One region of the Pseudomonas sp. GT1P32 genome, then DNA from elsewhere that is predicted to be linked to it. Evidence: predicted binding sites of a transcription regulator. Region 1 holds the regulator's gene; each other region holds the start of a gene.
The links. The regulator FliA, encoded in region 1, starts transcription of late flagellar genes. The targets are predictions, from matches to a motif close to CTAAAGTTTNNNNNNNNNNNGCCGNTAA.
Positions count from the first base shown of each region.

Region 2: flgM (flagellar biosynthesis anti-sigma factor FlgM) is a predicted target of FliA. The motif match lies at 4,352-4,379, and genes of this name have one in related genera.
Region 3: ACYZUC_RS26600 (methyl-accepting chemotaxis protein) is a predicted target of FliA. The motif match lies at 2,985-3,012, and genes of this name have one in related genera.
Region 4: ACYZUC_RS29590 (methyl-accepting chemotaxis protein) is a predicted target of FliA. The motif match lies at 2,664-2,691, and genes of this name have one in related genera.

Region 1 covers NZ_CM142704.1:2,626,511-2,634,240, reverse strand. Annotated here, with positions in the region: gene flhB (flagellar biosynthesis protein FlhB) at 1-677, shown strand, start outside; gene flhA (flagellar biosynthesis protein FlhA) at 935-3,064, shown strand; gene flhF (flagellar biosynthesis protein FlhF) at 3,076-4,404, shown strand; gene fleN (flagellar synthesis regulator FleN) at 4,521-5,351, shown strand; gene fliA (RNA polymerase sigma factor FliA) at 5,348-6,088, shown strand; gene ACYZUC_RS12040 (chemotaxis response regulator CheY) at 6,256-6,627, shown strand; gene ACYZUC_RS12035 (protein phosphatase CheZ) at 6,650-7,438, shown strand; gene ACYZUC_RS12030 (chemotaxis protein CheA) at 7,492-7,730, shown strand, end outside.
Region 2 covers NZ_CM142704.1:6,019,948-6,027,677, forward strand. Annotated here, with positions in the region: gene ACYZUC_RS27590 (glutamine synthetase family protein) at 1-1,130, shown strand, start outside; gene ACYZUC_RS27595 (MFS transporter) at 1,201-2,571, shown strand; gene ACYZUC_RS27600 (flagellar brake protein) at 2,634-3,380, opposite strand; gene ACYZUC_RS27605 (flagella synthesis protein FlgN) at 3,473-3,940, opposite strand; gene flgM (flagellar biosynthesis anti-sigma factor FlgM) at 3,989-4,315, opposite strand; gene flgA (flagellar basal body P-ring formation chaperone FlgA) at 4,483-5,244, opposite strand; gene ACYZUC_RS27620 (chemotaxis protein CheV) at 5,326-6,258, shown strand; gene cheR (protein-glutamate O-methyltransferase CheR) at 6,305-7,132, shown strand.
Region 3 covers NZ_CM142704.1:5,812,690-5,820,419, forward strand. Annotated here, with positions in the region: gene ACYZUC_RS26595 (glycosyltransferase family 4 protein) at 1-794, opposite strand, end outside; gene ACYZUC_RS26600 (methyl-accepting chemotaxis protein) at 963-2,852, opposite strand; gene ACYZUC_RS26605 (helicase HerA-like domain-containing protein) at 3,027-4,514, shown strand; gene ACYZUC_RS26610 (DUF721 domain-containing protein) at 4,628-5,083, opposite strand; gene secA (preprotein translocase subunit SecA) at 5,391-7,730, shown strand, end outside.
Region 4 covers NZ_CM142704.1:6,482,350-6,490,079, reverse strand. Annotated here, with positions in the region: gene ACYZUC_RS29595 (LysR family transcriptional regulator) at 1-836, shown strand, start outside; gene ACYZUC_RS29590 (methyl-accepting chemotaxis protein) at 940-2,622, opposite strand; gene ACYZUC_RS29585 (Na+/H+ antiporter family protein) at 2,854-4,170, opposite strand; partial or broken gene ACYZUC_RS29580 (methyl-accepting chemotaxis protein) at 4,586-5,875, shown strand; gene ACYZUC_RS29575 (methyl-accepting chemotaxis protein) at 5,978-6,733, shown strand; gene ACYZUC_RS29570 (sensor histidine kinase) at 6,857-7,730, opposite strand, start outside.

The DNA.
Region 1 (7,730 bases):
TCATTGTGCTGTTCGTCGCGCTGGCGGTGTTGAATTCCGACATCGACGACCTGATGCGCATTGCGCACGAGCCGTTGGAAATGGCGATCATTCACAGCCTGCAAGTGGTCGGCTGGAGCACCCTGTGGATGGCGTGCGGCTTGATCATCATCGCTGCCGTCGACGTTCCGGTGCAGCTCTGGGAAAGCCACAAGAAACTGCTGATGACCAAGCAGGAAGTGCGCGACGAGCACAAGGATCAGGAGGGGAGGCCGGAGGTCAAGCAGCGCATTCGCCAGTTGCAGCGCGAGATGTCCCAGCGCCGGATGATGGCGGCCATCCCCGAGGCCGATGTGGTCATTACCAACCCGACTCACTATGCCGTGGCGCTCAAATACGACCCGGACAAGGGCGCGGCGCCTGTGCTGATTGCCAAGGGCAGTGATTTCCTGGCCCTGAAAATCCGCGAAATCGCCGTGGCCAACGAAGTACTGCTGCTGGAGTCGCCGGCCCTGGCGCGTTCGATCTATTACTCCACGGAGCTGGAGCAGGAAATTCCTGGTGGGCTCTATCTGGCCGTCGCTCAGGTATTGGCCTACGTCTACCAGATCCGACAGCACCGCGCGGGCAAGGGCAAGCGGCCGGATCCGCTCAAGGATGACTTGCCGATTCCACCGGATCTGCGTCGCGATTCCTGAGTTTTGCGCTAGTCGTGCCGACGCCTTCGCGGGCAAGCCTCGCTCCTACAGGTTTTGCGTCGTCCACAAAAACACCTGTGCCATCCGTCCTGTAGGAGCAAGGCTTGCCCGCGAAGGCGGCAGCCCGAACAGCACAAATCCCCCTGATAAACCCCTCTGTTCCAAGCGCTCGGCAAAAGTTGGAAGGCTTCTTGCAGTAGCCGCCCTGCGTCTGCTTCAGGCGTCAAAAGTTTGCTTTAAAGGAACGGGGAAAACCGGTGGATCGCTCTCAGTTACTCAACAGTGCCCGCACAAACGTTGCCGACTTAAGTCGGGGCAATCTGGGCGTGCCGTTGTTGCTGCTGGTCATGCTGGCCATGATGATGCTGCCGGTGCCGCCGTTCCTGCTGGACGTGTTCTTCACGTTCAACATCGCGCTGTCGATCGTCGTGCTGCTGGTCTGCGTCTACGCGTTGCGGCCGCTGGATTTCGCGGTGTTCCCGACCATTCTGCTGGTGGCGACGTTGTTGCGACTGGCGCTGAACGTGGCCTCCACGCGGGTGGTGATGCTTCACGGGCAGGACGGCCACGCCGCCGCCGGTAAGGTGATCCAGGCGTTCGGTGAGGTGGTGATCGGCGGTAACTACGTGGTCGGTATCGTGGTCTTCGCGATTTTGATGATCATCAACTTCGTCGTGGTGACCAAGGGTGCCGGGCGGATTTCCGAGGTGAGCGCACGTTTCACCCTCGATGCGATGCCCGGCAAACAAATGGCGATCGACGCCGATTTGAACGCCGGCCTGATCGATCAGAACCAGGCCAAGCTGCGCCGGATGGAAGTGGCCCAGGAAGCCGAGTTCTACGGTTCCATGGACGGTGCCAGCAAGTTCGTGCGCGGCGACGCCATCGCCGGTTTGCTGATTCTGTTCATCAACCTGATCGGCGGCATGGCGGTCGGTATCTTCCAGCACGGTATGACCTTCGGCGATGCGGGCAGGGTTTACGCGTTGCTGACCATCGGTGACGGTTTGGTGGCGCAATTGCCATCACTGTTGTTATCTACAGCTGCAGCGATCATGGTGACCCGTGCTTCCGGTTCGGAAGACATGGGCAAACAGATCAATCGCCAGATGTTCGCCTCGCCCAAGGCGCTGGCGGTGGCGGCCGGTCTGATGGCGGTCATGGGGCTTGTGCCCGGCATGCCGCACTTTTCCTTTCTGAGCATGGCGGCCCTGGCGGCCGGTGGCGCGTACCTGTTCTGGAAGAAACAGAACGTCGTCAAGGTTCAGGCCTTGCAAGAGGTCAAGCGTCAGCAGGAATTGCTGCCATCGCCGGCTCGCGCTCAGGAAACCAAGGAGCTTGGCTGGGACGATGTGACGCCGATCGACATGATTGGCCTGGAAGTCGGCTATCGTCTGATTCCGCTGGTGGACCGCAATCAGGGTGGTCAGCTGCTGGCGCGGATCAAGGGTGTGCGTAAAAAGCTGTCCCAGGATCTGGGCTTCCTGATGCCGACTGTGCATATCCGTGACAACCTCGACCTTGCGCCGAGCGCCTATCGCCTCACTCTGATGGGGGTGATCCTGGCCGAAGCGGAGATTTATCCGGACCGCGAACTGGCGATCAACCCCGGTCAGGTCTACGGTTCGCTCAACGGTATTACCGCCAAAGATCCGGCTTTCGGGCTGGAGGCGGTCTGGATCGAAGTCAGCCAGCGTGCGCAGGCACAATCCCTCGGTTACACCGTGGTCGATGCCAGTACGGTAGTGGCAACCCATTTGAACCAGATTCTGTACAAGCACTCCAGTGAGCTGATTGGCCACGAAGAAGTGCAGCAACTCATGCAATTGCTGGCCAAAAGCTCGCCAAAACTGGCGGAAGAGCTGGTGCCGGGCGTGGTTTCGTTGTCGCAGCTACTCAAGGTGCTCCAGGCGTTGCTGGCCGAACAGGTGCCCGTACGGGACATTCGCAGCATCGCCGAGGCGATCGCGAACAATGCCGCCAAGAGTCAAGATACTGCCGCGCTGGTGGCCGCCGTCCGCGTCGGCGTATCTCGTGCAATCGTCCAAAGCATTGTGGGGACTGAGTCGGAGCTGCCAGTTATCACTCTGGAGCCAAGGTTGGAACAAATATTGCTCAATAGTCTTCAGAAGGCAGGACAAGGCTCGGAAGAGGGCGTTCTGCTGGAGCCAAGCATGGCTGAAAAACTGCAACGCTCGTTGATCGATGCGGCGCAGCGTCAGGAAATGCAAGGTCAGCCGGTGATTCTGCTGGTGGCCGGCCCGGTTCGCGCGATGCTGTCGCGATTCGGCCGACTGGCAGTCCCGGGTTTGCATGTGTTGGCTTACCAGGAAATCCCTGACAACAAGCAAGTGACCATCGTTGCGACAGTAGGGCCCAACGGCTGAGGTAGTGGTTTATGCAAGTTAAGCGTTTTTTCGCCGCCGATATGCGTCAGGCCATGAAGCTGGTTCGTGATGAGCTGGGCGCTGATGCCGCCATCATTGGCAACCGCCGGATCGCCGGTGGTGTCGAGCTGACGGCCGCTCTGGATTACAAACTGTCGGCGCTGGCCCCGCGTGTTCCGAACATGGAACTCGAGGATGAGCTGCGCAAGACCCAGTCGCGGATCGTCACCGCCCAGGCCGAACTGAGCCTGCGCAGCGATGGCGAGAGCGACAAGTCCACCAATCGCCAGTTGTTCGCCGGCCTGCCGTTGACCGCCGCCGAGCCGCTGATCGAGCCGACCTACGCTGAACCTCGTCGTCCGGCACCGGCCCCCGCGCCTGCCTCGACCGGTGTTGATCCGCGTGCCTTCGACTCGATGCGTTTCGAACTCAACAGCCTGCGCGAACTGATGGAAGTACAACTCGGTTCGCTGGCCTGGAATCAGTTGCAAGGCAGCCGCCCGGCCCAGGCCAACCTTTGGCGCCGCTTGCAACGCATCGGTTTGTCCGGTCCGTTGTCCCGCGATCTGCTGGAACTGATTACCGACATTGATGAGCCTCGTCAGGCCTGGCGCATGTTGCTGGCGCACCTGGCGCGGATGATCGCCACACCGGAAGTCGAGCCACTGGAAGAAGGCGGCGTGATTGCCATGGTCGGCCCCGCCGGCATGGGCAAGACCACCACCCTGGCCAAGCTCGCGGCCCGTTACGTGCTCAAGTACGGCGCGCAGAACATCGCGCTGGTGAGCATGGACAGCTACCGCATCGGTGCTCAGGAGCAACTCAAGACCCTCGGCCGGATCCTCAATGTGTCGGTGACGCACGTCGATCCGGGCCAGTCCCTGGTGCAGGCGCTGGATCCATTGTTGCGCAAGCGCGTGGTGCTGATCGATACCGCGGGCCTTCAGGCCAGCGATCCGGCATTGCGCATGCAGCTCGAAAGCCTGGCCGGTCGCGGCATCAAATCAAAAAATTATCTGGTTCTGGCAACCACCAGCCAGAAACAGGTTCTAACCGCCGCTTATCACAGTTACAAGCGCTGCGGGCTCGCTGGCTGCATCCTGACTAAACTGGATGAGACGGCAAGCCTGGGCGAGGTGTTGAGCCTGGCGATCAGTCATGAATTGCCGGTGGCTTACCTGACTGATGGACCGCGTATTCCGGATGATCTGCATCTGCCGCGTCGTCATCAGTTGGTCAGTCGCGCCGTCAGCGTGCAAATGCAGGAAGAACCCAGCGAAGAAGCCATGGCTGACATGTTCGCTGATATTTATCACAGCCCGACCAAGCAGGTTGGCTGAGGTATTAATGAACAGTTTTTGTACCTACATCGATGGTCTGCCATGCATTGTTCAGTTGATGAACGCGCAGCCAGTAATGTGGCCTCCGTCTATGCAAGACAAGGTAAAGAAATAACATGGGCAGCATGCATCCCGTACAGGTGATCGCGGTGACCGGCGGCAAAGGTGGCGTCGGGAAGACTAACGTGTCAGTGAACTTGTCCCTGGCTCTAGCTGAGCTCGGCCGGCGCGTCATGCTGCTGGACGCCGATCTGGGGCTGGCGAATGTCGACGTCCTGCTGGGACTGACACCCAAACGTACCCTGGCCGACGTCATCGAAGGCCGCTGTGAGCTGCGCGACGTGTTGTTGCAGGGGCCAGGCGGCATCCGCATCGTCCCGGCCGCGTCCGGCACTCAAAGCATGGTTCATCTGAGTCCGGCCCAGCATGCCGGCCTGATCCAGGCGTTCAGCGATATCGGCGACAACCTCGACGTGCTCGTGATCGACACCGCTGCGGGTATTGGTGACTCGGTAGTCAGTTTTGTTCGCGCCGCGCAAGAAGTCTTGCTGGTGGTCTGCGACGAGCCGACTTCGATCACGGATGCCTACGCCCTGATCAAACTGCTCAACCGCGACTACGGCATGAACCGCTTCCGCGTCCTGGCCAACATGGCCCAGAGCCCGCAGGAAGGCCGCAACCTGTTCGCCAAGTTGACCAAGGTCACGGACCGCTTCCTCGACGTCGCCTTACAATACGTCGGTGCGGTGCCGTACGACGAAAGCGTGCGCAAGGCTGTGCAGAAACAGCGCGCGGTCTATGAAGCCTTCCCTCGTTCCAAGTGCTCCCTGGCTTTCAAGGCCATCGCACAAAAAGTCGATACCTGGCCGCTGCCTGCCAACCCGCGCGGGCACCTGGAGTTTTTCGTCGAGCGCCTCGTGCAACAAACGGCAGGACCCGTGCTATGACAGCCAGCGGTTACAACCTCTACAAGAAGTCGGCGCGTGACGCGCAGTACGAGCTGATCGAGCGTTACGCGCCACTGGTCAAACGCATTGCTTACCACCTGCTGGCGCGACTGCCAGCCAGTGTCCAGGTCGAAGACCTGATCCAGGCCGGGATGATCGGCCTGCTTGAAGTATCCACCAAATATGACGCCAGCAAAGGCGCGAGTTTCGAGACGTACGCGGGCATCCGGATCCGCGGCGCCATGCTTGATGAAGTGCGCAAAGGGGACTGGGCGCCACGTTCGGTCCACCGCAATACCCGCATGGTCAGCGACGCAATTCGCTCGATTGAAGCTAAAACCGGCCGTGACGCTAAAGATCACGAAGTTGCGGCCGAACTCCAATTGAGTCTCGACGATTACTACGGGATTTTGAACGACACCCTGGGCAGCCGCTTGTTCAGTTTCGACGACCTGTTGCAGGACGGCGAACACGAAGGGCTGCATGAGGATGGCGCGAGTGCTCATCTCGAGCCGTCGCGCGATCTGGAAGATGAACGCTTCCAGGCAGCGCTGGCGGACGCGATTGCCAATTTGCCGGAGCGTGAGCGACTGGTGTTGGCGCTGTACTACGACGAAGAGTTGAATCTCAAGGAAATCGGTGAGGTCCTGGGGGTCAGCGAATCTCGGGTCAGCCAGTTACACAGCCAGTGCGCGGCCCGTTTGCGGGGGCGTTTGGGGGAGTGGCGAGCGCGCTGAAGGCAGTGTGGGGACACTGCGAACTTGGCTGGTGTGGTGTTGAACTGCACCGGTCTCGATCTGTTGTGCTCCAGACAGTCATTGAGTGCTTTGCCGGATTGATTGAAATGGCGCGTCCAGGTGCTGGGCGCGTTTAAGTCTGCTTGGAGGTCGAATTGGACAAGAACATGAAAATCCTCATCGTTGATGACTTCTCAACGATGCGGCGGATCATAAAAAACCTGTTGCGTGACCTTGGGTTCACCAACACGGTCGAGGCCGACGATGGCATTACTGCCATTCCGGTTCTCAACAGCGGAAGCATCGACTTTCTGGTAACAGACTGGAACATGCCTGGCATGACCGGTATCGATCTGCTGCGCCACGTGCGCGCCGATGAAAAGCTCAAGCACCTGCCGGTGCTGATGGTGACCGCTGAAGCCAAGCGCGAGCAGATCATTGAAGCGGCCCAGGCCGGCGTAAACGGCTATGTGGTCAAACCCTTCACGGCCCAGGCGTTGAAAGAAAAAATCGAGAAGATTTTCGAACGCATCGGTTGAGAAACTGCGCCACGGGGAAGCTATGGACCAAAACGAATCTTCACAGGGCGATTTTGAATCGACCCTGAAAAAACACGCGGTCGAACTGGTCGAAAGCCTTGAAAAAGGCAAGTTCGGCGACGCTGTGCAACTGATCCATGAGCTCAACCAGACCCGTGACCGCGGCCTGTATCAGGAAGTGGGCAAGCTCACCCGCGAGCTGCACAGTGCGATCGTCAATTTTCAGATTGACCCGCACATGCCGCAAGCCGAGGAAGTGTCCCAGATCACAGATGCCACCGAGCGTCTGGGTTACGTTGTCAAGCTGACAGAGGCCGCAGCCAACCGCACCATGGATCTGGTCGAAAACTCCACGCCGCTGGTCAACAGCCTGAGCGATGAAGCTCAGGCGCTGAGCACGGACTGGGGGCGGTTCATGCGTCGCGAAGTCGGGGCTGAGGAGTTTCGTGAACTGGCACGGCGTGTCGATGGTTTCCTGACACGCAGCAGCGTGGACAACCGTGCGGTGTCGAGCAACCTCAACGACATTCTGCTCGCTCAGGATTATCAGGACCTCACCGGTCAAGTGATCAAGCGTGTGACCCAATTGGTCACCGAAGTTGAAAGCAACCTGCTCAAGCTCGTGCTTATGGCCAGTCAGGTGGACCGCTTTGCGGGCATCGAACATGACCGTGAAGCGATGCTTGCAGAAAAAGATCCGCAAAAACATCTCTCTCAGGGTGAAGGTCCGCAGATTCATGCCGATAAAAGAGAAGATGTTGTGTCCGGTCAGGACGATGTGGACGATTTGTTATCCAGCCTGGGATTCTAGAGTTTTAGCATTTTAGGTTTTTTAGGTTTTTAGACCTTAGGAGCACCCCCTTAATGAGCTTCGGCGCCGATGAAGAGATCCTTCAGGATTTCCTGGTTGAGGCCGGCGAGATTCTAGAGCAACTGTCCGAACAGCTGGTCGAGCTTGAAAGCCGACCGGATGATGCGGACTTGCTCAATGCAATTTTTCGCGGTTTTCACACTGTAAAAGGGGGCGCCGGCTTCCTCCAGCTCAACGAGCTGGTGGAGTGCTGTCACATCGCCGAGAACGTGTTTGACATCCTGCGCAAGGG
Region 2 (7,730 bases), 3.4 Mb from region 1:
GCGATCTGGCGCTGGTGCCCGATCCTGCGCAGATCCACCGCTTGCCCTGGAGCAAGCAGCCGCGTGCCTTGGCCATTTGCGATGCGGACGAACTGACCGGCGAAAGCTCTTCTCTCTCGACTCGCGGTCAACTCAAGGCGGTTATCGCGCGTTACGCCGCCCTTGGGCTGGCGCCGGTGGTGGCCACCGAGCTTGAGTTTTTCGTCTTTGCCCCCAACACCGACCCGACGCAACCATTCCAGCCGCCGGTGGGCCTGGACGGTCGGCGCGAGGACGGTCATTCGGCGTTCAGTGTCAGTTCCAATAACGGCTTGCGGCCGTTTTTCAGTGAAGTCTATGAGTGCATGGCGGCCCTCGGTTTGCCGCGCGATACGTTCATGCACGAGATGGGCGTCAGTCAGTTCGAGATCAACCTGTTGCACGGTGATCCATTGTTGCTGGCCGACCAGACATTGCTGTTCAAGCATCTGCTTAAAGAAGTGGCGCTCAAGCATGGGCTGACGGTGGTCTGCATGGCCAAGCCACTGGCGCACACGCCGGGCAGCTCGATGCATATTCACCAGAGCATCGTCGAGATCGCCACCGGGCGTAACGTGTTCAGCGACGAGGCCGGTGAGCCGACGGCGACCTTCCGTCACTTCATCGGTGGCCAGCAGGCCGGGATGGCGGATTTCACTGCATTATTTGCACCGAACGTGAACTCCTATCAGCGCTTGTGCCATCCGTTCGCATCACCGAATAATGCCTGCTGGTCCTACGACAATCGGGCGGCCGGTTTGCGCATTCCAGCCAGCTCGCCGGTGGCGCGTCGGGTGGAAAATCGCCTGCCGGGGGCAGATGCCAACCCGTATCTGGCGATTGCGGCGAGTCTGGCGGCAGGGTTGTATGGCATTGAAAACAGGTTGGAGCCAAGTGAAGCAATCCAGGGCGAATTCGAGGTTCCGGATAATCTTTCGTTGCCGTGTACCTTGCATGCCGCACTTGAGCGTCTGAAACGTAGCCAATTGGCGAAGGAACTGTTCGGCAAGGAGTTCATCGAAGGCTACGTCGCTTCGAAGACCATGGAGTTGACCAGCTTCTTTGATGAAATTACGCCCTGGGAGCGCCGTGTTTTAGCCGCCCAGGCCTGACGAACCTTCGTCTTCGGGCTATCTTTTCGGATAGCCCGTTTCTTACCGCAAGGAGCCGCTCGGAACGCCGATGCGCCAAATCTGGAAACCCTTTCGAGCGCTGTATTTCGCCTCGCTGATGATGTTGATCGGCTCCGGCTTGCTGAGTACTTACCTGGGCTTGCGCCTGGCGGCCGACCATGTCGACAGCCTGTGGGTCGGTGCGTTGATGGCGGCCAACTATTTCGGCCTCGTGCTGGGGGGCAAGATCGGTCACCGGTTGATTGCGCGGGTCGGGCATATCCGGGCTTATTCGGCCTGCGCCGGGATTGTTGGCGCGGCGGTGCTGGGCCATGGTCTGGTGGACTGGCTGCCGGCGTGGATATTCCTGCGGGTCATCGTCGGTCTGGGCATGATGTGCCAGTACATGGTCATCGAAAGCTGGCTCAATGAGCAGGCCGAAGCCTCGCAACGCGGCACGGTGTTTAGCGGTTACATGATCGCTTCTTATCTTGGCCTGGTGCTGGGGCAACTGATTCTGGTCATGCACCCGGCGCTCGGTCTTGAGCTGTTGATGCTGGTCGCCCTGTGCTTCGCACTGTGCCTGGTGCCGGTGGCCCTGACGCGGCGGATTCACCCGGCGGCGCTCCACCCGGCGCCGATGGAGCCGCGATTCTTCATCAAGCGTGTGCCGCAGTCGTTGAGTACCGTGCTGGGGGCGGGGCTGATCATCGGTTCGTTCTACGGTCTGGCGCCGCTGTATGCCTCGCAGCAAGGGTTGTCCACGGAGCAGGTCGGTCTGTTCATGGGTAGCTGTATTTTTGCCGGCCTGCTGGTGCAGTGGCCGTTGGGCTGGTTGTCCGACCGTTATGACCGGGCGCTGTTGATCCGCTGTTTTGCGCTGGTACTGGCCGTTGCCGCGTTGCCGCTGGCGGTGATGCAGCAGGTGCCGCTGGAGGTGTTGTTCATCACCGGTTTTATCTGCTCATTGGTGAAATTTTGCCTGTACCCGCTGGCGGTCGCGTTTTCCAATGACCACGTCGAGGCTGATCGGCGGGTGTCTCTGACGGCGATGTTGCTGGTGACCTACGGTGTCGGCGCGAGTATCGGGCCGTTGGTCGCGGGGGTACTGATGAAGATGTTTGGCAGCCAGATGCTCTACGCCTTCTTCAGTTTCTTCGCGTTGGTGCTAGTGTGGCGGATCCGCCCGAAAGCGGTGACCAACCTGCATCAGGTGGACGACGCGCCGCTGCATCACGTCGCCATGCCGGACAGCATGTCGAGTTCGCCGCTGGTGGCTTGCCTTGATCCACGGGTCGATGAGCAAGTGGTGCAGGACCAGATGCAGACCCCGGTCAATCCTGATCCGGCTCCTGAGCAGGAGCCTGAGGCACCAACCGCTCCACCTCCGGAGGACCCTGACACGGGGCGCGAGCAAAGCTTCACCGAGGCCAGGCCTTAAACCCGGGCATAAAAAACGGGCAGTCACCGCAAGGGACTGCCCGTTTTTTATTGGCGCTCGAATTACAGGTCGTCTTTGTCGAAACGTCGTGCTTCGCGCTGAAGCTGATAGACGAAGCGCTCGACCTGACGCTGCACCAGGCCGCTCATGTTGTGAAAGCGGATGCCGGCGAAGGTGGTGGAGATTCTTTCTTCGAAATGCAGGTAACGCAGCTCGACCGGTGCCGTCATTTTGCCAAAGGGCAGGGCGGCGGCGAAGCGGTCGTAGACCTGGCCCAATTGCAGGCTGCCGGTGATGTCGCCGTCAAAGCGTAATTTGCAGCCGGTGGCGGAGATGTCCAGCAGCTTGCCGCTGATCGGCGCCTTGAGCTTTTCACCGTCCAGATCGACGTTGACCAGTTGGGCCAGCTTCAAAGCTGCACGGAAGGCATTGCGGCGCTGGTGATAAACCACTTCATCTGGCAGCGAGCCACGATAGCAGCGGGTGTCACCGGATTCGTCGATGGTCAGCTGACCGTTGCTTTCCCAGGCAATGCGCACGCCTTCGTGAAAGCCTTCGACCTTGAACGGTTCGCCGGCCAGCATGAAGCGCTCACCGTCACGCGGGATCATTTCGTCGAGCGCGATGGTGCCGCGCTCGCGGTCCACGTCCACCAGATAGCTCTGGAAGCGCTGGGTGCGCTCATGGAAGGTGATGATCAGCGGATCATGGCTTTCTTGCAGTTGGCGCAGGTTGCCGGAGATTTCCAACGGTGTGGTAAGCACCTTGGGTGGCTGCGGGGCATCTTCCGCGGTTAAGGCATTGGACACGGTTCATCAATCTCCAGACAAAATATGACTACGGCTGGCCAGTATATTGCCAGCATGTTGCGAGTCTTGATAGGGCGTGGTCATTTGCAGGCTCAAGCCTGACTGAGCGGGCGCGGCTTCGCAAGCTTGGCGGTTGATCCGCGGGCATCATAAAGCGCTGGCGGTTCACCGCCGGTCAGGATTTTCAGCTGATTGGCCGTGGCGGCCTGCTGGACCAGGATTGACTGGCCATTATTGACGTTCGCCGCCTGGCATTGAGCCAGTAGATCGGTCAGCACATCGCTCTGGGCCAACAACTCATCGCCAATGCTCGAATGGCTGGCGAGTTGCTCCAGGCCGTTGCGATTGGTCGGCAGGTTGAGGCTGGCGAGGATTTCGCTGCGCTTGCGGCCATGCTGTTCAAGCAGAATGATCAATGCCTGTTTCTGCGCCAGAATTTCTTCGAGCAGTGGCATGTCCCGACCGTGCAAGGCGAGGGACTCGGTTTGCAGTAACTCAAGCAAGTGTTGCGCTGGAGCAAAGTCGTCGGTGATCAGTTGCAGTAAATTAGTGTCTTGCATGGCTGGCCTTGGGTTTTAAGCGTCCAAAAGCCTGGCGCGGGCCGTAGCCTAGCGCTGGGCTTCGAAGTTGAGCAGTTTGCTGGCTACACGGCTGCTGTCGACTTTATAGCTGCCATCGGCAATCGCTGCTTTCAACTCGGCCACACGGGCGTTGTCGACGGCAGGCTGATCGCGCAGCTTGTCAGTGACCTGTTGCAACTGTTGAGCCTCATTGCTGAGGTGTACCGATTCCCCGCTTTTGATGGCAGTGGCCTGTTCGGCCGGGGTATTCAGCGGCGCGGATTTGCCAGCTTCGGCAGTTTCCTTGGCAACGCTGGTACGTGTACTGCCCGTAAGTGGCGAGGAGCTGTTCAAACGGCTGAAATCGATGACCATGGTAAAAAACCTCTGAGTATTTGGACGCTTGCCATGTTTTCGGCTCTCCCTGTGAAAACTTTAGACCCATTTATCAAATGGGCCCGCATGCGCCAGCACTTCTCCTGCATGCGGCACAGTTTAGGGAACAGCCTCGGGCAACGCCACATCTTCACGAACAGAGAATCCTACATGGACACTTCCACCTGACCTGGCGCGGTAACCTGCGCCTTGATGACCCGTCTGGAATTGAGGTTTTTCACCCGTATCTGCTCGGCCATACCGCCGTTGGACAGGGCCTCGCCGGGCATTCGCACGCTGAGCGTACCACTGCGGGCGGTAATCACCACCTGATCGCCTTTGCGAATGACTTCCGCCTGTTCGAGATGAACCAGGGTAATCACCTGGTCGGTGACCATTGGTCGGGTAAGTCGCTGGCCGATCGCCTGGTCTACGGATGTGAAGTAGCCCTGGCCGATCAGGCTGATGTCACGCTCGCGCAGCGTCACGTCATCGGGCTCGACAATCCCTGCGCGGCGCAGGGGCCGGGTGACGGTCACAACGTCGCGAAACAGGCGGACTTGAGCGGGTACGAAGACTGTCCAGGGCGATGCCCCCTCGCAGCGAACCTTGACCGTGACCCGGCCCAGCGGCTTGGCCGGACTCTCGAGGCTGGCTGTCAATTCCTTGTCGCACATGGGCATGCGCAGTCGCTGGTCGAGCTGGTTGACCTGGATTTCGTAGCGACCTTCCGTTTGACTGGTAGCCAGATAGTCTTCTACGGTGAATTCAAGAAAGCCCTGGGTGACGCCGATAAGCATGTCAGGCAAGGTAACTGCGTCAGCAAAGGCAGGGCTGCCAGCGTTGAACAGGCAAACGGCCGACACTGCACAGAGCAATCTGCGGATAGGTGATGTCAGGCGTCGGAAAAATGTCGGTTCTGTGTTCATAAGAGTTAAAAAGCAAGCGCCGTGCCGTTTAGTGATGAATGTGCGTCGCAACACACTTAGCGTTGGTGTAGGAGTCTGGGCATGGCTGGTGTAATGGATTCGGTAAACCAGCGCACGCAACTGGTAGGGCAGAATCGCCTGGAGCTGTTGTTGTTCCGTCTCGACGGCCAGCAGCTTTACGGGATCAACGTGTTCAAGGTTCGCGAGGTGCTGCAATGCCCCAAGCTGACCCTGATGCCCAAGTCCAGTCCTGTCGTGTGCGGTGTGGCAAATATCCGGGGGGCGACCATTCCGATCCTTGATCTGGCAATGGCGACCGGTTCGGGGGCGCTTAAAGATCAAAGCAATCCGTTCGTGATCATCACGGAGTACAACACCAAGACCCAGGGTTTCCTGGTGCGCTCGGTGGAACGCATCGTCAACATGAACTGGGAGGAGATTCATCCGCCTCCCAAGGGCACCGGACGCGATCATTACCTGACGGCTGTGACTCGGGTCGACAATCAGTTAGTCGAAATCATCGACGTCGAGAAGATCCTGGCGGAAGTGGCGCCGACACCGGAAGCGATTTCCGTCGGCGTGGTCGATGTCGAGACCCAGCACAAGGCGTTGTCGTTGCGGGTGCTGACGGTCGATGACTCGTCGGTGGCGCGCAAGCAGGTCACGCGCTGCCTGCAAACGGTCGGCGTCGAAGTGGTGGCGTTGAACGACGGACGGCAAGCGCTGGAATACCTGCGCAAACTGGCCGATGAGGGTAAGAAGCCGGAAGAAGAGTTCCTGATGATGATCTCCGACATCGAGATGCCGGAGATGGACGGGTACACCCTGACGGCCGAGATCCGCAACGACCCTCGCATGCAAAAGCTTCATATCATCCTGCATACTTCGTTGTCGGGCGTATTCAATCAGGCGATGGTCAAGAAAGTCGGTGCCGATGACTTCCTCGCCAAATTCCGTCCTGATGACCTGGCATCCCGGGTAGTTGACCGGATCAAAGCAGCAGACATCAGCTAGGGGCCTTTTGCCCCTGGTGATTAACACGATTTAAGAGGCGGCATCTTTGTCTACGGGTAATTTGGATTTCGAACAATTCCGGGTCTTCCTGGAAAAAGCCTGTGGCATTTTGCTCGGTGAAAACAAGCAGTACCTGGTTTCGAGCCGTCTCAACAAACTGATGGAACAGCAAGGCATCAAGTCCCTGGGTGAGCTGGTTCAGCGCATCCAGACCCAGCCGCGCAGCGGTTTGCGCGAGTTGGTGGTCGATGCCATGACGACCAACGAAACCCTGTGGTTTCGTGACACCTATCCGTTTGAAGTCTTGAAGAACAAGGTACTGCCCGAAGCGATCAAGGCGGCTCCGGGGCAACGCTTGCGAATCTGGTCGGCGGCCTGCTCGTCGGGTCAGGAACCGTATTCGCTGTCGATGTCCATCGACGAGTTCGAGCGGGTCAATATGGGCCAGTTGAAGATGGGTGTGCAGATCGTTGCCACTGACCTGTCCGGCACCATGCTGACCAACTGCAAGACTGGCGAGTACGACAGCCTGGCCATCGGCCGTGGGTTGTCGCCCGAACGTCTTCAACGTTATTTCGACCCGAAAGGGCCGGGGCGCTGGGCCATCAAGGCGCCGATTAAGAGTCGGGTGGAGTTTCGCTCGTTCAACCTGCTGGACAGTTACGCGAGCCTCGGCAAGTTCGACATCGTGTTCTGCCGCAACGTGCTGATCTACTTCTCCGCCGAGGTGAAGAAAGACATCCTGTTGCGCATCCACAGCACGTTGAAGCCTGGCGGTTATCTGTTCCTTGGCGCGTCCGAAGCGCTGAACGGTTTGCCGGATCATTACCAGATGGTCCAGTGCAGCCCGGGGATCATTTACCAGGCGAAGTGATGGGTTGGCGGTAGTTTGAAAAACGGGAGTCCTTTGGGGCTCCCGTTTTTTTTGTCTGCTGTTTTGGTGTGTATATCCGTTTCTGGGGTTATGGCTGATATTGGTTCCGCTTTTACAGCGGGTCACTTGGAAAAGCGCCAAGTAACCAAGCGCTCTTGCCCCTTTCGTTCGGTGCCTCGCCTAGGCTCGGCATGCCCTCGCTCCGGTCCTGCTCCGTGGGCCCGCCGCGATCGGCCATCCCTGGCCGTGCGCGGCTAACCCGGCATCCATGCCGGGTTGCCCACTGCGCAGAACCTGCGCTCGGCCTCTCGAGGGGGCGCTCAGATCAAAAGCTGAAGGCGAGCTAACGCTCGGCCTGATGAGTGGTGGGAATCAAAAGCGTACGCCGATTCCTGTAGGAGCCGGCTTGCCGGCGAAAAGCGTTTGGACAACGCGTTCATTCAGACAGCTCGCGTTATCGTTGACGCCCATCGCTGGCAAGCCAGCTCCTACCATTTTGAATCGTGTGAACTCAATCCATTGTAGGAGCCGGCTTGCTGGCGAAAAGCGTCGGGGCAACGCGTTCATTCAGACAGCCTGCGTTATCGTTGACCTCCAT
Region 3 (7,730 bases), 3.2 Mb from region 1:
GCGCTGGCCATCAACTTCGCCACCTGCGTGACGGGGCAGAACTCATGGATGACGGTGACGTTGTCCGGGACCACGACCGGCATCGACGACCCCAGCAGCAACAGGTGATAACGCCGCCCCAGGCGTCGCATGCATTCCAGCAACACCGGCAGGTTTTTTTCCTTGGAGCCTCGCCCGGCAAAAATCAGCAGGTGTGTATTTTCATTGATGCCCAGTTGCGTCCGCAGGCTTGGATCCCGGGCCTCGGGATGAAAGGTTTGCAGGTCGACGCCCAGGGTTTGGACGAAAACGTTGTTCACGCCCAGGCTGGTCAGTTTGTCGGCCATGATCCGGCTCGGCGCCAAGACCCGGTCGAAGTTGCCGTAGAGCTTTTTGACATACGCTTCGACGTTGGTTGTGACCCAATTGCCCATGCGATTGCTGACCAGCAGCGGCAAGTCCGAGTGATAGAAGCCGATCACTGGCACATCGAGTTGGCGGCGGGCATCGAGCGCTGCCCAGGCTGTGAGGTACGGGTCACCGACTTCGATCAGATCGGGCTGCAAATCCTGCAGGACATTTCGCCAAGGGGCGAGACGGAGAGGGAAACGATAACCCTTGCCGAAGGGCAGGGCAGGGGCCGGAACCGTGTAAACGCCATCCTGTTCACTCAAGTGTGAGCCGGGGATCAGCAGGCTGTGGCGAATGCCGGGCTTGACGCCCAGACGACGGTGTTTTGCATCCAGATACGTGCGCACGCCACCGCTGGCAGGGGCGTAGAACATGGTTATGTCCGCGATGTGCACGATGAACATCCCTCCGGTCCGTTGTACTCCCTTGGTTGACCTTTATGAAGAATAGATGTTCGGCTGGGGTTTTGTGGTGTGTTACAGACCGCCTTCGCGGGCAAGCCTCGCTCCTACAGGTTCACGTAAAACCTTGTAGGAGCGAGGCTTGCCCGCGAAGGGGCCCTCAGAAGCGCATCAGATCCGGAAACTACCTACCAATTGCTTGAGACGTGCCGCCTGCTGCTCCAGGTCCGAACACGCCCGCAACGTCGCTTGCAGGTTTTCCACCCCTTCCTGGTTGAGCGTATTGATCTCGGTAATGTCGACGTTGATCGACTCCACCACCGCCGTCTGTTCCTCGGTCGCCGTCGCCACGGACTGGTTCATCCCGTCGATTTCACCGATGCGCAACGTCACGCTGTTCAGGCGTTCGCCCGCCAGGTTGGCGATTTCCACGCTGTCCTGACTGTGGCGCTGGCTGTCGCTCATGGTGCTGACGGATTCGCGGGCGCCGACTTGCAGCTCCTCGATCATGGTCTGCACCTGCTGCGCCGATTCCTGCGTGCGGTGTGCCAGGTTGCGCACTTCGTCGGCCACCACGGCAAAACCACGTCCGGCTTCACCGGCACGGGCCGCTTCAATCGCGGCGTTCAGCGCCAGCAGGTTGGTTTGCTGGGAAATGCTGGTGATCACTTCGAGAATCTGCCCGATGTTTACGGTTTTGCTGTTCAGCGATTCGATGTTGGTGCTCGAAGCGCTGAGCATGCTCGACAGTTGGTTCATCGCGACGATGCTGCGATCCACCACCTGTTGGCCGTCTTCGGCGAGGCTGCGGGCATCGCTGGCCTGGCTCGACGCCTGGGCGGCGTTGCGCGCGATTTCCTGGGCCGCGGCACCGAGCTGATTGATCGCGGCGGCGACGCTGCTGGTGCGCGAAGCTTGCTGGTCGGAGTTGTACATCGACGAGTTGGAAGCCGCGACTACACGCAGCGCCACTTCGTTGACCTGGCCGGTGGCCGAAGACACTTCGCGGATCGAACCGTGAATGCGCTCCACGAAACGGTTGAACGCGGTGCCCAGGAGGCCGAATTCATCGTTGTTCTGGATAGTCAGGCGTTTGGTCAGGTCGCCCTCGCCATCGGCAATGTCGGCCATGGCGCGGGTCATGACGTGCAGCGGCTGAATCAGGATACGGATCAACATGCCCAGCAAGGCAATGATGATCGCAACTGCGATGACGGTCGCAACGACCGCCGAGGCGCGGAAATCGCTGAGCTTCGCGAAGGCTTTGTCTTTATCCACCGACAGACCGATGTACCAGTTGACGGAAGACAGGCCTTTGATCGGAGTGAACGTGACGATGCGGGTTTTGCCATCGACTTCCACTTCACTGAAGTCGCTGCTGATGCGTGGCGTGTTTTTCGGGTACGCCTCAGCCAGGGATTTCATCACCAGCGCTTTGTCCGGGTGCACCAGGATCTTGCCGTCGGCGCTGATCAGGAACGCATAACCCATGCCATCGAAATCCAGCGCATTCAGGCTGTCGGCGATCACTTGCAGGCTCAGGTCACCACCGACCACACCGATGTTTTGGCCATCCTTGAGCACACTGTTGACGATGGAGATGACCAGTTGGCCAGAGGCCAGATCGATGTAGGGTTCGGTCAGCGCCGAGCCGCTGGTGCTTTGGGCACTTTTGTACCAGGGGCGGGCGCGCGGGTCATAGCCATCCGGCATTTTGCTGTCCGGGCGGATGATGAAGGTGCCATCCTTGTTGCCAATGTAAGCACCCATGAAGGTCGACGTCACCGCCTTCTGCTCCAGCAGCTTGGTGACGTTGCCGATGTCCGCGTTCAGCGCGGCGTTTTGTGCGAGGTTTTCGATCAGCAGACTGCGCCCGGTCAACCAGGTCTGGATGTTGTTGGCAGTCACGCTGCCCATTTTTTGCAGATTCTTGTCCAGATCCTCGCGGATGGCGTTGCGCTGCAAGTAGTCGTTGTACAGCGTGAACGAGGCGAACGCGGCAATGACGATGAGAGCGGCGGCAAGCAGGATTTTATGGCTGAAGCGCAGATTTTTGTTCATGGCTTGGGGTTCCGCTAAGGTCTTAATGCTCAAGGCGTGCTTTTATAAAGAAGCGCGCAGTGGGCGGTCATGAAAACAAGCTGATATTTCCGTCCTCTCCTTGGGGGGATTACCGAAGCTTTTCAGTCTTTTATATCGGCCGTGCAGAATTAAAGATTAACCATGGGTGACCAAATGCCTGATTCATCGCAACTCGTTATCGGTGCCGATCTCGCGGGGCAACCGATCGCCCAGGCCATGCGCCTGGCGAACCGTCACGGTCTGGTCGCGGGCGCTACCGGGACCGGCAAGACCGTCACCCTTCAACGACTGGCCGAAGCATTCAGCGATGCTGGCGTGGCGGTGTTCGCAGCGGACATCAAAGGTGACCTGTGCGGCCTCGGCGCTGCCGGCAACCCGCAGGGCAAGATCGCCGAGCGAATCGCCGGGATGCCCTGGCTGAATCACACGCCGCAGGCGTACCCGGTCACTTTGTGGGACATTCACGGCCAAACCGGTCATCCCTTGCGCACAACCCTGAGCGAAATGGGCCCGCTGTTAATTGGCGCCCTGCTGGAGTTGACCGACAGCCAGCAGTCGGCGCTGTATGCCGCGTTCAAGGTCGCAGATCGCGAAGGCCTGTTGCTGCTGGACTTGAAGGACCTGAAGGCACTGCTCAATCACCTGCGCGACCACCCCGAATTGCTGGGCGACGACGCCGCGCTGATGACCACCGGTTCCAGCCAGGCCTTGTTGCGCCGATTGGCGACCCTGGAGCAACAAGGTGCTGAGGCCTTGTTCGGCGAGCCGGCGCTGCAACTCGAAGACATTCTGCAACCGACCGCCGAGGGACGCGGGCGCATTCACTTGCTGGATGCCAGTCGTCTGGTGCACGAAGCGCCGAAGGTCTACGCGACGTTTCTGTTGTGGCTTCTGGCTGAACTGTTCGAGCAACTGCCGGAGCGCGGCGATGCCGACAAACCACTGCTGGCGCTGTTTTTCGACGAAGCCCATTTATTGTTTGCCGATACGCCCAAGGCGTTGCAGGAGCGACTGGAGCAAGTGGTGCGGTTGATTCGCTCGAAAGGCGTGGGCGTGTATTTCGTCACCCAATCGCCGGGCGACCTGCCGGATGACGTGCTGGCGCAGCTCGGCCTGCGTATCCAGCATGGCTTGCGTGCGTTCACCGCCAAGGAGCAGAAGTCCCTGCGTGCGGTGGCCGAGGGCTTCCGGCCGAACCCGGCGTTCGATGCCTTGTCGGTGCTGACCGAACTGGGGATCGGCGAGGCGCTGGTCGGCACGTTGCAGGACAAAGGCACGCCAGAGATGGTCCAGCGCGTTCTGGTGGCACCACCGCAATCACGGATCGGGCCGCTGAGCGAAACCGAGCGCTCGCTGCTGATCGCCGGCTCGCCGTTCAAAGGGCGGTACGACAAACCGGTGGATCGCGAATCGGCCTATGAAGTGCTGATGGGACGCAAAGGCCTGGCGCCGGAACTCGAAGCGGCACCGGGCAAACCTGCGCCAGAGGAACCGAGCTTCACCGACAAGGCCGGGGAGTTCCTCGGCACGGCGGCAGGGCAGGCGCTGAAGTCGGCGATGCGACAGGCGGCCAATCAGCTTGGTCGGCAATTGGTGCGTGGGTTGATGGGGTCGTTGCTCGGCGGCAGCAAACGCCGCTGAAAGTCATTGAATACACACCATCCCTGTAGGAGCGAGGCTTGCCCGCGAAGCTTTTGGCTGCTTCAAGGGCCTCTTCGCGGGCAAGCCTCGCTCCTACGAAGGTCCCGGCGATTTCAGTCCTTGGGTTTTGCGTGAGCGGCCAGTCGCTCCAGCGCCGCCCGCAGGTTGGGATCGCTGATCCCCTCAGCCGTAGCCTGAATCGTCGCGCCCGCATCCGTCGACAAACTGATGGTATGCCCGGCTGCTCCTTGCTGAACGGTCGGCGGCTGCACCTTGAACAGAATCCGCGTCAGGCTGGCGAACTCATCAAACATCTGCAACTGCCGTTGCAGACGTTTCTGTTGATAGCGCAGACGCGTTGCCCAATGTCCGTCGGTGACAATCAGCAACAGACTGCCTTCGCGCCACGACGCCACATGGCAATGTTTGCGCGCAGCGGGCTGCAATTGGCTTTCGAGCAGACGTTGTAAATGACCCAGGCGTTGAGCATGGCCAAAAATGGCTTTCAGCGGTTTGGCTTCGCGAAGCAGAACGGCGGGTGCTCTGGCCGTAAGAGGGCGAAATGCCATGATCAGACACCTGAAGTAACAGAGCTGCCATGGTAGCAGAAAGCACTGGATGCGCCCGACCCATTGCTTTGCGCGCGCTTTACCCATTAAATCAACAAGTAACTTCTGCCGTCAGTGGCTTGAAGTTCAGCAAAAAGCCCTTATTTTAAGTGAGCCCCGTAACAGCGCAGTGCATGCATCGTGGAATAACGCCACTTTCCTCACCATCGTTTCCGGGTAGAATGCTCGTTCGCATGCGGCCATGAGGGCTGCACGGGCGACTCACGGGGCCGCCCTCCATCCCTTTAGTGTGGAAGATCCTGCCGATATGTTTGCGCCTTTGTTAAAGAAACTTTTTGGAAGCAAGAACGAGCGTGAAGTCAAACGCATGCTCAAGACGGTGCAACTCGTCAATGCCTTCGAAGAGCAAATGGTGGCCCTTTCGGACGATCAATTGCGTGCCAAGACGGATGAGTTCAAGGCCCGCATCGCCAAAGGGGAAACCCTCGACAAGCTGCTGCCAGAAGCCTTTGCGGTCGCCCGCGAAGCCGGCAAGCGCGTCATGGGTATGCGCCACTTCGATGTCCAGCTGATCGGCGGCATGACCTTGCATGAAGGCATGATCGCGGAAATGCGTACCGGTGAAGGCAAGACCCTGGTGGCTACACTGGGCGTTTACCTCAACGCGCTGTCCGGCAAAGGCGTGCACGTTGTTACCGTGAACGACTATCTGGCCCGCCGTGACGCCAACTGGATGCGTCCGCTCTACGAATTCCTCGGCATGACGGTCGGTGTGGTTACACCTTTCCAGCCGCCGGAAGAGAAACGTCAGGCCTACGCCGCCGACATCACCTACGGCACCAACAACGAATTCGGTTTCGACTACCTGCGCGACAACATGGCGTTCAGCATGGAAGAAAAATTCCAGCGCGAACTCAACTTTGCCGTGATCGACGAAGTCGACTCCATCCTCATCGACGAAGCCCGTACCCCGCTGATCATTTCCGGTCAGGCCGAGGACAGCTCGAAGCTGTACATCGAGATCAACAAACTGATCCCGCAGCTGCAATTGCACGTCGAAGAAGTCGAAGGCGAAGTCACCAAGGCCGGCCATTACACCGTCGACGAGAAGACCCGTCAGGTCGAACTCAACGAAGCCGGTCACCAGTTCATCGAAGACATGCTGACCCGCGTCGGCCTGCTGGCTGAAGGCGAGAGCCTGTATTCGGCGCATAACCTTGGCCTGCTGACCCACGTTTATGCCGGCCTGCGTGCGCACAAGCTGTTCAACCGCAACGTTGAATACATCGTGCAGGACGGTCAGGTTGTCCTGGTCGACGAACACACCGGTCGTACCATGCCGGGTCGCCGTTTGTCCGAAGGCCTGCACCAGGCTATCGAAGCCAAGGAAAACCTGAACATCCAGGCCGAAAGCCAGACGTTGGCGTCGACCACGTTCCAGAACTACTTCCGTCTGTACAACAAGTTGTCCGGCATGACCGGTACCGCAGACACCGAAGCGTTCGAATTCCACCAGATCTACGGCCTGCAGGTCATGGTGATCCCGCCGAACAAGCCTTTGGCACGTAAAGACTACAACGACCTGGTGTTCCTGACCGCCGAAGAGAAATACGCGGCGATCATCAACGACATCAAGGAATGCATGACTCACGGCCGTCCGGTGCTGGTGGGTACTGCAACCATCGAAACTTCCGAGCACATGTCTGCGCTGCTGCAGAAGGAAGGCATCGAACACAAGGTCCTGAACGCCAAGTTCCACGAAAAAGAAGCCGAAATCATTGCCCAGGCCGGTCGTCCAGGCGCACTGACCATCGCCACCAACATGGCCGGTCGTGGTACCGACATTCTGTTGGGCGGCAACTGGGAAGTGGAAGTCGCGTCTCTGGAAGACCCGACGCCGGAGCAGATTGCCCAGATCAAGGCCGACTGGCAGAAGCGTCACCAGCAAGTGCTGGAGTCGGGTGGCTTGCAGGTGATTGCGTCCGAACGTCACGAATCGCGCCGTATCGACAACCAGTTGCGTGGTCGTGCAGGTCGTCAGGGTGACGCCGGTTCCAGTCGTTTCTACCTGTCGCTGGAAGACAGCCTGATGCGCATCTTCGCCTCTGACCGGGTGAAGAACTTCATGAAAGCATTGGGCATGCAGTCCGGTGAAGCGATCGAGCACCGCATGGTGACCAACGCCATCGAGAAGGCTCAGCGCAAGGTTGAAGGCCGCAACTTCGACATTCGTAAACAACTGCTCGAGTTCGATGACGTCAACAACGAACAGCGTAAAGTGATCTATCACATGCGCAACACGTTGCTGGCCGCCGACAACATCGGTGAAACCATCGCCGACTTCCGTCAGGACGTACTCAACGCTACCGTCAGCGCCCACATTCCACCGCAATCGCTGCCTGAGCAGTGGGACGTGGCCGGTCTGGAAGCGGCATTGCAGAGCGACTTCGGTGTGGCGCTTCCGATCCAGCAATGGCTCGACGAAGACGATCACCTGTACGAAGAAACCCTGCGCGAGAAGCTGATGCAGGAGCTCATCGCGGCGTACAACGAGAAAGAAGACCAGGCGGGCGCCGACGCGCTGCGCACCTTCGAGAAGCAAATCGTGCTGCGCGTGCTGGACGACCTGTGGAAAGACCACCTGTCG
Region 4 (7,730 bases), 2.9 Mb from region 1:
CGCCGTCGTCGATTTCCCGGCAGATCCAGTTGATGGAACAGGCGCTGAGCCAGCAATTGCTTTACCGCCACACCCGTGCGGTCACGCCGACAGAAGCCGGACGCTTGCTCGGCGAGCATGCGCGGTTGGTGCTGGTGCAGTTGGAGGAAGCCGAACAGGCGTTGCAGGAACAACAAAGCGAGCCGAGCGGACTGGTGCGGATCAACGCGCCGGTGGTGTTTGGCCAACGGCATCTGACGCCCTGGCTGGGGCAACTGTGTGAGCGTTACCCGAAATTGCAGCTGGATATCCAGCAGACCGACAGTTACGTCGCACCGTTACAGGAAGGTGCCGACCTGCTGTTTCGCATCGGCCCGCTGCACGATTCGAGTATGCAGGCGCGGATTCTGGCGCCACAACGCTTTCAGGTGGCGGCGAGCCCGACGTACTTGAGACGCCATGGCACACCGTTGCATCCCGAAGATCTCGCGGCGCATCAATGCCTGGCCTACAAAGGCGTGGCCGGCCAGCAGCGCTGGTTTTTCCGCCAGGGTCAGCAGGACTGGACGCCCTACTCGGTGAAGGGACCGATCACCGGCAACCACGCCGACACACTCACACAGGCCGCCGAACAAGGCCTGGGCCTGGTGATGTTTCCGTCGTGGCTGATTGGTGAAGCGGTGCGCAACGGCACGCTGGTGCCGGTGCTCGGGGAATATCAGGTGTCCAACAGCCTTGAGCCGCAACAGATCGCCGTGCTCTGGCCCGGGAGCCGGCGGTTGTCGGTGAAGGTGCGCACGGTGATTGATTTCTATGTCGAATGCTTCGGGACCGTGCCGTATTGGGACAGACCCTAGGGACGATGCAAAATGCTTACTGTAGGAGCCAGGCTTGCCGGCGAAGGCGTCCTCAAATACGCCTTCGCCGGCAAGCCTGGCTCCTACAGTAGGTTCGGGGGTGTCAGATGCGGAACTGGCCGACCAGAGTGCCGAGGCGCTGGCCAAGATCAGCCAGGCTGCGGGACGTCTGGGCGCCGAGTTGGGTTTCGCCGGCCACGTTGTCCACGGCCACCGCGATCTGATGCACGCTGCGGTTGATCTCTTCGGCCACGGCGGTCTGCTCCTCGGCGGCGCTGGCGATCTGCGCGTTCATCGAGTTGATGGTGCCGATCAACTGGGCCATGGTGTCCAGCGAAGCACCCGCTTCATTGGCCTGCGCGGACGTACCGTCGCCGGCCTCGCTGGAACGGCGCATCGCTTCCACCGCCGACTGGGTGCCAGCCTGCAAGCGGTCGATCATGCCCTGGATTTCCTGGGTGCTGATTTGCGTGCGGCTGGCCAGCGCACGGACTTCGTCGGCCACTACCGCAAAACCACGACCGGCCTCACCGGCACGGGCCGCTTCAATGGCAGCGTTGAGCGCCAACAGGTTGGTCTGCTCGGCAATCGAGCGGATCACCCCGAGCACGCTGACAATCGATGACACGTCCTTTTGCAGGCTGTCGAGGGACACGCCACTGCTGCGAATGTCGTCGACCAATGCATGAATCTTGACGATGCTGCCGGCCACCACACGCTTGGCTGCCTGGCCTTCCTCGTCGGTCTGCTGCGCCGCCACTGCCGCGTTTTGTGCACTTTTCGCCACTTCCTGCGCGGCCGCCGACATTTCGTTGATCGCCGTGGCCACCTGATCGGTCTCGTGACGCTGACGCTCCATCGCCTGATCCGAACGCTGGGCCTGATCGGAGACCTGGTTCACCAGCCCGGTCAATTGCGAGGTCATTTCGGTGATCTGACGCACCAGGCCGTGGATCTTGTCGACAAAGCGGTTGAACGAGCCGGCGAGTTGGCCGAGTTCATCCTGGCTGGTAATAGTCAGGCGCCGGGTCAGGTCGCCCTCGCCCGCTGCGATGTCGTCGAGGTTTGCTTTCATCAGGTTCAGCGGACGCAGAATGGTGTTGGCCAGCAGCATGCCGGCAGCAGCAATCAGCAACAGCACGACAGCGGCGATGCCGATGATGCTCAACAACACGCCTTCCATGCGCTCCTGAACCTTGGCTTCGACCACGGCCACTTGCGCCTCGATACCGTCAAGGTTGACCGAGGTGCCGACGGCCATGTCCCACTTCGGCAGGTATTCGGTGTAGCCGAGTTTCGGCACCAGCACCTTGGTATTGCCAGGCAATGGCGAGCTGTATTGCAGGTAGTGAGTGCCGTCCTTGGCGACTTTCACCAGGTCGCGGTTGACGTAGACGCCGTTCGGATCGCGGTTGTCCTTGAAGCTCTGGCCCACGCCGTCGGGGCTGTTGGCCTTGAACAGGCGCACGGTGTTGGAGTCGTAGCCGAAGAAGTAACCTTCCTTGCCGTAGCTGATGCTCGACAGCGACTTGATCACTTGCGCTCGCGCCGCGTCATCGCCAGGGGCGGCGGCCTCGTAGAGCGGTTTGATCGCCGTCATGGCCACGGCCACATAACTTTGCAGGGTGGCCTTGGCGTCGCTGAGCAGGCGCTGGCGCGTCTCCTCGACTTCCTTGTGGGCCTGTTCCTGCAGAACGAACAACGTGGTCAGGCTGATGACCAGCGCAAAGAGCAACACCGGGAGGACGGCAAGGGACAGGACTTTAGCCTTCAGGCTCATGCGCATGACGGTTCGCTCTTTTGATTTTATTGGCGTGGTTAAAGGCTTTAACGGCACGCCAACGCAAAACTGTAGGAGTCCGGCTTGCCGGCGATGGCGTCGTTGAAATGGCCATCGCCGGCAAGCCGGCTCCTACAGGTCCGAGGTGTCGCCTGATTTAGCGTTGATCACGCAATCTGTAGGAGCCGGCTTGCTGACGATGCTATTTCACAGGCGCCGCCACAGGGCAGGTTAGAATCAGAGGACCATCGCGGCCACCCAGCCGAACGCCAGCAGCGGCAGGTTGTAATGCAGGAAGGTCGGGACCACGGTGTCCCAGATGTGGTGATGCTGACCGTCGATGTTCAGGCCGGAGGTCGGGCCGAGCGTCGAGTCGGAAGCAGGCGAACCGGCATCGCCCAGCGCGCCGGCGGTGCCGACGATGCAGACGATGGCAATCGGGCTGAACCCCAGTTGCACGCACAGCGGCACGAAAATCGCTGCCAGAATCGGCACGGTGGAAAACGACGAACCGATGCCCATGGTCACCAGCAGACCGACCAGCAACATCAGCAACGCACCGATGCCTTTGCTGTGGCCGATCCACGACGCCGACGCTTCAACCAGCGTCTGCACCTGACCGGTGGCTTTCATCACTTCAGCAAACCCCGAGGCGGCGATCATGATGAAACCGATCATCGCCATCATCTTCATGCCTTCGGTGAACAGGTCATCGGTGTCGCGCCACTTCACGATGCCCGACACCGAGAAGATCAAAAAGCCCGCCAGTGCACCGATAATCATCGAGTCCAGCAACAACTGAATAATGAACGCCGCCGCAATGGCCACACCCGCAACCATCAGGCTCAACGGGTTGTACTGCACCGCGACCTGCTCGACCTGTTCGATCTTTTCCAGGTCGTAGACGCGCTTCTTGCGGTAGCTGATAAAGGCTGCCGCAAGCCCCACCACCATGCCCAGCGCCGGAATACCCATGGCATGGGTGACGTTGATGCCGCTGATGTCCACGCCGCTACGGGCCACGTTGGCCAGCAGGATTTCATTGAGGAAGATGTTGCCGAAGCCCACTGGCAGGAACATGTACGGGGTGATCAGGCCGAAGGTCATGACGCAGGCGATCAACCGCCGATCCAGTTGCAGCTTGGTCAGCACATACAACAGCGGCGGCACCAGCAACGGAATGAAAGCGATATGTATCGGCAGAATATTCTGTGAGGCGATGGCCACCACCCACAGCAGGCCGATCAGCAGCCACTTCACCGAGCCGCCACCGTTGGCGTGCTGGCGGTCAACCATGGCCAGGGCTTTGTCCGCCAACGCATGGGCCAGGCCGGACTTGGCAATCGCCACCGCGAAGGCGCCGAGCAAGGCATAAGACAAGGCCACCGTCGCCCCGCCGCCGAGGCCGCTGTTGAAGGCTTTCAAGGTGGCGTCGATGCCCAGGCCACCGGTCAAACCACCCACCAGCGCACCGATAATCAGCGCGATCACCACGTGCACGCGGGACAGGCTGAGAATCAGCATGATGCCGACCGCGGCAATTACAGCATTAATCATCGTTACCTCAAGGCAAGCGAAATGAGCCCGGCCGGCAGTCTGCGAAGAGCCGCCAGCGGGATAAGGAATGGGTTTTATTAGAGGGCGCGCACTGTGCCGGACCATCACCGCCTTGTCAAAGCCAGCGACCCCTGATGCCGGAACGACACTGCCCCCTGTAGGAGCTGGCTTGCCAGCGATGGCGGCCCTAAACCCAGCACATCATCCGAGGGGTTCACTCTGTAGGAGCCGGCTTGCTGGCGATGGCGGTGGTTCAGTCCACCCGTTATTGACTGGACTTACGCCATCGCCAGCAAGCTGGCTCCTACAGGATTCGTGAGAGTGATTCCTTTTCGTCGGACGGCATAAAGAACGCGGATTTTCGGCCGTTACAGTGCAAAGTCTCAGATATTTATCGAATAAGGACGTCTCCATGTCACTCAGACAACTTTCCATTCAATGGAAAATCACCCTGCTGGCCGGGCTTTGCCTCGCTGGTATCGTGACCTTGCTGGTAGGTCTTTCGCTGTATCGCATGGAGCACAGTTCCGAGCTGGTGAAAGCCTCGAGCATGGAGATGCTCACTGAAGCCGCCCAGGCCCGGATCGAGTCCCAGGGCGAAAACCAGGCGCTGAACATTCGCCAGCAGTTCATGGATGCCTATCAATATGGCCACGGCTTTTCCCGTCAGGTGTTGTTCCTGCGCGATCAGGCCGAAAAGCGCTTTCTCGATGCCTTCGACCTGCGTGAAGACCTGACCCGTCAGGTCAAGTCTGCGTTGCAAGCCAACCCGGAATTACTCGGCCTGTCGCTGGTGTTCGAAGCCAATGCGCTGGACGGCAAGGACGAACTGTTCGCGGGCCAGGCCGAGTTGGGCAGTAACGAAAAAGGCCGTTTCGCGCTCTATTGGTCGCAACCGACGCCCGGCAAGGTGACGTCGATGGCGCTGCCCGAAACTGACATGGCCGACACCAGCACCGGCCCCAGCGGTGAACCCGCCAACGCCTGGTTCACCTGCCCGCGCACCTCGCTCAAGCCCTGCGTGATCGAACCCTACTTCTATGTGATCGACGGCCAGAACGTGCTGATGACCAGCATCGTGTTCCCGCTGATGGTCAATGGCAAAGTCATCGCCTCGCTGTCGGTGGACATCAACCTCAACAGCCTGCAAGCAGTCAGCCAGGGCGCGAGCAAAAAGCTCTATGACGGCCAGACCAACGTCAGCATCATCAGCCCGGCCGGTTTGCTCGCAGGCTATAGCCCGGACGCCAGCAAACTCGCCCAGCGCCTGGACGCTGTGGATAAAACCAACGGCGCCGAGCTGATCCGCCTGCTCGCCGCCAGCAGCAAAACCGCAAGCCTGCACAGCAACCAGCAGTTGAAAGTGCTGTCGCCGTTCCAGCCGATCCCCGGTGGCAAGTCGTGGGGCGTGTTGCTCGATGTGCCGGAAAAAGTCCTGGTCGGCCCCGCCGAAGCCCTGAAAAAACAACTCGATGAAAGCAATACCGCCGGCACCTTGGTCGAACTCGGCCTCGGCGTGCTGGCCGCGTTGATCGGCCTGTTGCTGGTATGGCTGATGGCGCGCAGCGTGACCAAACCGATCCTCGGCGTGGCGCACATGCTCGAAGACATCGCCAGCGGCGAAGGCGACCTGACCCGGCGTCTGGCCTATGACAAAAAGGATGAACTGGGCCAGTTGGCCGGCTGGTTCAACCGTTTCCTCGACAAGTTGCAGCCGATCATCGCCGAGGTGAAACGCTCGGTACAGGACGCGCGCAGCACGGCGGACCAGTCCTCTGCCATCGCCACGCAGACCAGCGCCGGCATGGAACAGCAATACCGCCAGGTCGATCAGGTGGCGACCGCTTCCCACGAAATGAGCGCCACCGCTCAGGACGTTGCCCGCAGCGCGGCACAAGCGGCACAGGCTGCCAAGGATGCGGATCAGGCCACCCGCCGTGGATTGACGGTGATCGACCAGACCACCACCAGCATCGACAACCTCGCCGCCGACATGAGCGCAGCGATGGTGCAGGTCGAAGGTTTGGCGGCCAACAGCGAGAAAATCGGCTCGGTACTGGAAGTGATCCGCGCCATCGCCGAGCAGACCAACCTGCTGGCCCTGAACGCCGCGATCGAAGCGGCCCGTGCCGGAGAGGCCGGACGCGGTTTTGCCGTGGTCGCCGACGAAGTGCGCAACCTGGCGCGGCGTACGCAGGAGTCGGTTGAAGAAACCCGTCTGGTGATCGAGCAGTTGCAGAACGGCACGCAGGATGTGGTGGGGTCGATGAACAACAGCCATCGCCAGGCTCAGGGCAGTGTCGAGCAGGTCAGCCAGGCCGTCACGGCGTTGCGCCAGATCGGCGACGCAGTGACGGTGATCAGCGACATGAACCTGCAGATTGCCTCAGCGGCGGAAGAACAAAGCGCCGTGGCGGAAGAGATCAACAACAACGTGGCGACGATCCGGGACGTGACCGAGTCGCTGTCGGGGCAGGCCAATGAGTCGGCGCGGGTGAGCCAGTCGCTCAACAGCCTGGCGAATCAGCAGCAGAGCCTGATGGATCAATTCCGCGTCTGATTCAACCGATTCTCGTTGACGACATAGACCCTGTAGGAGCCGGCTTGCCGGCGATGGCGATTTTGAGGACGCCATCGCCGGCAAGCCGGCTCCTACAGGTCATCGGTGTTTTTGGGAGCGGTGTCAGCGTTTTGGGAGTTCGATGACAACCGTCAACCCGCCCCACTCGCTCTCCTCCAGCCGCAACACCCCGCCCCACGTGTCGACGATGTCGCGCACGATTCCCAGCCCCAACCCATGCCCTTGCGCCTGCTCATCCAGCCGCGTACCCCGGCTGAACACCTGAGCACGCTGGTCTTCGGGAATCCCCGGCCCATCATCTTCCACGCTTAACTCAAACCCTGCAGCCGTCTCGACCACGCTCAACCGCACCTCGGCATCCGCCCATTTGCAGGCGTTGTCCAGCAGGTTGCCCAGCAGTTCCAGCAAGTCTTCGCGATCCCACGGCAACTGCAACCCGGCCGGCGCGCGATAGCTCAGCTCAAGGTGTTCGCCGTGGATCATGTTCAACGTGGCGAGCAATCCCGGCAGTTCCGCATCGCAATCAAACAACGCCCCCGGCAGCGCATCGCCGGACAATCGTGCGCGGTTAAGCTCGCGATTGAGTCGTTGCTGAACCTGTGCCAATTGGTCTTTGAGGATCTTGCGCAACTCGGGATGGGCGTCGAGTTTCTCGCTGGACGCCAGGCTCAACAACACCGCCAACGGGGTTTTCAAGGCATGCCCAAGGTTGCCCAGCGCATTGCGCGAACGCTTGAGGCTGTCTTCGGTGTGGGCGAGCAAATGGTTGATCTGCGCCACCAGCGGTTCAAGTTCCACGGGCACCCGGTCATCCAGTTGCGAACGCTGGCCCTGCTGCAACTGAGCAATCTGCTCACGGGCCTTTTCCAGTGGACGCAAGGCGCGGCGCACGGTGATCCGTTGCAACAGCAAAATCAGCAGTAACCCCGCCAGACCCAGCCCCAGCCCCACTTGCTGCATGCGCTTGAAACTCTCG